2 regions of the Fictibacillus sp. 5RED26 genome follow, and region 2 is predicted to be linked to the other one. Evidence: a T-box and tRNA genes for the amino acid it is inferred to sense, from the RefSeq annotation. Region 2 holds a T-box; the other holds one or more tRNA genes.
What was found. A T-box is a leader RNA that pairs with one kind of tRNA and senses whether it is charged. The one in region 2 lies ahead of serS (serine--tRNA ligase), so its partner is inferred to be a tRNA-Ser.

Region 1 (2,442 bases), on a different contig from region 2:
AAGCTTTATTGAAGGAGCTTGGATTCAAGCCAGCTGATATAGGCTCTGATGCTCTTGCGGAAAAGTTAAAATCACTTTCACTTGAAGCGACATCAGAAAAATTAGATATCGGCGTCCCAACATTAAAGGATATAATCGAAGGGCTCATGAAACCTGGTCGAGATCCTCGTGATGCTTTCTCTGGCCCAGTCCTAAAAACAGATGTTCTTAAGATGGAGGACTTGTCACAAGGAATGGAGCTGCAAGGGACCGTTCGAAACGTTGTAGATTTTGGTGCATTTGTCGATATAGGCGTCAAACAGGACGGGCTTGTTCACATTTCTAAACTTACCGATCGGTTTGTGAAAAATCCGATGGACGTAGTAAGTGTAGGGCAAGTCGTAACGGTATGGGTAGATTCTGTAGATGTAGCGAAACAGCGAATCGCTCTAACGATGATCGCACCTAAATAAAGGATACAACTCAAGATGAAGCACTTCTCCAGTGGATTACTCTTCACTGGAGGAGTGTTTTTTGTTATAAAAGAACCAGCATTGATTAAGTAAGCGGATTTGGTAACGGTCTTTTTGATAATAAGCACGACGGAGCTGTCTTTTAAACCATGTTGGCATATAGAGAACCTCCTTGAACTTCTTCCCAATCCGTTATTTGTGTATTAGTCTATGTATAGGAGCTTGTTGATGTGAACTTGAAATGTAAGGAGCTTGACCATGACGAATGAAGAATTGCAGAAGCTAACTGAGGAAATCTCTATTCAGTGCTTCAAAAAAACATTTCGCCACCAAGCGAGATTCAATAGAAGGCTGCGCACTACAGGAGGACGTTATCTTTTACGGTCCCATGATATAGAGATGAATCCTCATCTATATGAGGCATTCGGTATGGAAGAATTGATCGGGGTCATTAAGCATGAGCTCGTGCACTATCATATGCACATTGAAGGTAGAGGATATAAACACGGTGATGATGACTTCAAATTTTGGCTTAATAAAGTAGGTGGCTCTCGATACTGTCAATCCATCCCGGAAAAAAGAAGAACAGAGAGTTATAAATACGCCTACATGTGCACAAACTGTATGCAGTCATATAAGAGAAAAAGGCAAATTGATACGAAAAGATATGTGTGCGGAAAGTGTAGGGGGAAATTAAAACAGGTTTCTTTAAAATAGGGTGTTGACTTCGATATTAAGTATGTGGTAATTTAATAAAGTCGCTGTTAGACATACCTATTACATAGCATTTAAAAGCAGGTATACTATAGCGAAAGCGGCTCAGAAAAAACTTCTAAAACTAGTTGACATCTGAGACGAAAACGATTATGATATTAATTGTCCTTAAAAGACATTCCACAGTAGCTCAGTGGTAGAGCTATCGGCTGTTAACCGATCGGTCGTAGGTTCGAGTCCTACCTGTGGAGCCATACAGAGAAGTACCCAAGTGGCTCAAGGGGCGCCCCTGCTAAGGGTGTAGATCGCTAACGCGGTGCGAGGGTTCGAATCCCTTCTTCTCTGCCATGTGGCCCGTTGGTCAAGCGGTTAAGACACCGCCCTTTCACGGCGGTAACACGGGTTCGAATCCCGTACGGGTCACCATATACTTTCATAAAAGTAATACCTATAGATTGATGGACTCGTGGTGTAGTGGTTAACATGCCTGCCTGTCACGCAGGAGATCGCCGGTTCGACCCCGGTCGGGTCCGCCATTATTTCTAAGGTGTTGGGCTATAGCCAAGCGGTAAGGCATCGCACTTTGACTGCGACATGCGTTGGTTCGAATCCAGCTAGCCCAGCCATTTTTTCTATTTAAGATAAGTGTTTAAAAACACTTCAGTGAGAGCCATTAGCTCAGTTGGTAGAGCATCTGACTTTTAATCAGAGGGTCGAAGGTTCGAATCCTTCATGGCTCACCATTTTCAAATTAATATGCGGGTGTGGCGGAATTGGCAGACGCGCTAGACTTAGGATCTAGTGTCTTTGACGTGGGGGTTCGAGTCCCTTCACCCGCACCATATTAATTTTTTCTCAATAAGTTGCAGTGCTCATGCGCTGGCATCTAGCCGCGCGGTCGTGGCGGAATGGCAGACGCGCTAGCTTGAGGGGCTAGTGGGGGTATCCCCGTGGAGGTTCGAGTCCTCTCGACCGCACCAACTTTAACTTATAACATAGAATACATTTTAAATATGCGCCCTTAGCTCAGCTGGATAGAGTGTTTGACTACGAATCAAAAGGTCGGGAGTTCGAATCTCTCAGGGCGCGCCATATTTACTTACGGGAAGTGGCTCAGCTTGGTAGAGCACCTGGTTTGGGACCAGGGGGTCGCAGGTTCAAATCCTGTCTTCCCGACCATACTTATGCGGGTGTAGTTTAGTGGTAAAACAAGAGCCTTCCAAGCTCTGGTCGTGAGTTCGATTCTCATCACCCGCTCCATTATTTTTTACGGGCC
Region 2 (2,442 bases):
CCTTACAAGGTGCGGTACGCGAACATGTAGCAGCGATTGAAGCAAGTGGAGCAGAAGCCGTAGCGGTAAAGCGTGTAGATCAACTAACAGACCTTGATGGATTAGTGATGCCAGGCGGCGAAAGTACAGCGATGAGACGATTGATCGATAAATATCACTTTCTAGAACCGTTAAAGAAGTTTGCTCAGAACAAACCAGTCTTCGGCACATGTGCAGGATTGATCTTGATGGCTAAACGCATTCAAGGACAAGATACAGCACATCTTGAACTGATCGATATGACGGTTGAGCGCAATGCGTTCGGGCGCCAGGTGGACAGTTTTGAAGCGGAGCTGATGATACATGGCGTTGGTGAAGATTATACGGGAGTATTTATTCGAGCACCGTTCATCGTAGAAGTCGGACCGGAAGTGGAAATTCTTTCGAAGCATAACGATCGAATCGTAGCGGCTAAACAAGGACATTTCCTTTGTGCAGCGTTCCATCCAGAGCTGACGGACGACTATCGACTTCATCAATATTTTGTAAAAATGGTGCAAACCGCTAAAGAAGTAGTTGCATAAAATACAAAAATGCTGTACATTACTATAAAATCATTATAAAAAATCAATGACAGGAACTAGTAGCAAAAATTGCTTTGTTTAGAGAGTCGGTGGCTGGTGAAAACCGATCAAGGTGTTTTGTGAATCCATCCTCGAGTGAAGAGCTGAACGTTCAGTAAGCTTTTCCGGTGAAGAACCGTTACATGTAATCGAGCCGGCAATAGAATTATCTATTGCAATTAGGGTGGCAACGCGGGTTAACTCTCGTCCCTATTTCTAATTTTTATTAGAGATAGTGGGCGGGAGTTTTTTGTTTTCATCTAAGGCATAATTGCACTTAACTTCTTCTTTTGGAAGGTTGAACGGAGTGTAAGGTGCGAGACTCCTAAAAGCGCAGTCAACTACTCTCAATAGCTGCAAAGCAAAAGAAAACCGTGATTTTTTATAAACTAAAGGAGGACATAAACATGTTAGATTTAAAATTTGTTCGTGCCAATTTTGAAGAAGTAAAAGAAAAGTTATCTGCACGTGGTGAAGACTTATCTGGATTAGATCAGTTCGAGGCATTAGATCAGCGCCGCCGTGAGTTAATTGGTGAAACAGAAGCTTTGAAATCTAAGCGTAACGAGGTTTCTAAGCAAGTTGCAGAATTCAAGCGCGAGAAAAAAGACGCGGACCACCTGATCACAGAGATGCGCGAAGTAGGTGACAAGGTCAAAACGATGGATGAAGAGCTTCGTCAAGTAGAAGAAGATCTTCACGGCATCATGCTGACGTTACCTAACATACCGCATGAAAGTGTTCCTGTAGGTGATACAGAAGATGATAACGTACCTGTACGTCACTGGGGAGATGTTCCTGAGTTTGCTTTTGAAGCGAAACCACACTGGGATATCGCGACTGAACTAAACATCGTTGATTTTGAACGTGGAGCAAAAGTAACAGGCAGCCGTTTCGCATTTTATAAAGGATTAGGAGCTCGTTTAGAGCGTGCACTTATCAACTTCATGATGGATCTTCACGAAGATGAGCATGGCTACACAGAGGTGCTGCCTCCGTACATGGTTAACCGTCAGAGCATGACAGGAACAGGTCAGCTTCCAAAGTTTGAAGAAGACGCGTTCAAAATTCGTGAAGAAGATTATTTCTTGATTCCAACTTCTGAGGTTCCTGTAACGAACATGCACCGAGAAGAGATTCTAACAGCTGACGAACTTCCGATCACATATGCGGCGTATAGCGCTTGTTTCCGTTCTGAAGCGGGATCTGCAGGACGCGACACGCGTGGTTTAATCCGTCAGCATCAGTTCAACAAAGTAGAGCTTGTTCGCTTCGTTAAACCTGAGGATTCTTATGAAGAGCTCGAGAAGCTTACAGGACACGCTGAAAAAGTCCTTCAGCTGCTCAACCTTCCATACCGCGTACTCAGCATGTGTACAGCTGACCTAGGATTCACAGCAGCTAAGAAGTACGATATCGAAGTATACCTTCCAAGCTACGGAGAGTACCGCGAGATTTCTTCTTGCTCCAACTTTGAAGATTTCCAAGCGCGCCGTGCTCAAATTCGCTTCCGTCGCGATGCAAAAGGGAAGCCAGAATTCGTTCACACGCTAAACGGATCTGGACTTGCGATTGGTCGAACAGTAGCTGCTATCTTAGAGAACTACCAACAAGAAGATGGCACTGTAGTCATTCCAGAAGTTCTCCGTCCTTATATGGGCAACAAAGAAGTAATTAAGTAAAAAGTGAAAGAAGCTGACTCTTAAAAGGTATCCCAGAGGGACTTTTAGAGTCAGCTTTTATCTATTAATGGGTGTAAAAGCTTCATTATCGGTGGTCCGAACAAGTTTCCAGGTGGTGGGAAGAGTTCTAGCGGTGAAAATTTATGATTCATAGGTGA

Region 1: it encodes a tRNA-Ser, which carries the amino acid that the T-box ahead of serS (serine--tRNA ligase) is inferred to sense. The anticodon was not compared.

Annotation. Positions count from the first base shown of each region.
Region 1 is NZ_JACZDU010000012.1:56,920-59,361, forward strand. Features, by position in the region: gene IHV10_RS21540 (Tex family protein) at 1-452, shown strand, start outside; gene cmpA (cortex morphogenetic protein CmpA) at 489-611, opposite strand; gene IHV10_RS21550 (SprT family protein) at 711-1,169, shown strand; tRNA gene IHV10_RS21555 (tRNA-Asn) at 1,346-1,420, shown strand; tRNA gene IHV10_RS21560 (tRNA-Ser) at 1,424-1,514, shown strand; tRNA gene IHV10_RS21565 (tRNA-Glu) at 1,518-1,592, shown strand; tRNA gene IHV10_RS21570 (tRNA-Asp) at 1,627-1,702, shown strand; tRNA gene IHV10_RS21575 (tRNA-Gln) at 1,718-1,792, shown strand; tRNA gene IHV10_RS21580 (tRNA-Lys) at 1,834-1,909, shown strand; tRNA gene IHV10_RS21585 (tRNA-Leu) at 1,925-2,008, shown strand; tRNA gene IHV10_RS21590 (tRNA-Leu) at 2,061-2,146, shown strand; tRNA gene IHV10_RS21595 (tRNA-Arg) at 2,182-2,258, shown strand; tRNA gene IHV10_RS21600 (tRNA-Pro) at 2,269-2,345, shown strand; tRNA gene IHV10_RS21605 (tRNA-Gly) at 2,353-2,426, shown strand; tRNA gene IHV10_RS21610 (tRNA-Ile) at 2,438-2,442, shown strand, end outside.
Region 2 is NZ_JACZDU010000016.1:10,163-12,604, reverse strand. Features, by position in the region: gene pdxT (pyridoxal 5'-phosphate synthase glutaminase subunit PdxT) at 1-563, shown strand, start outside; T-box leader at 601-817, shown strand; gene serS (serine--tRNA ligase) at 1,010-2,284, shown strand.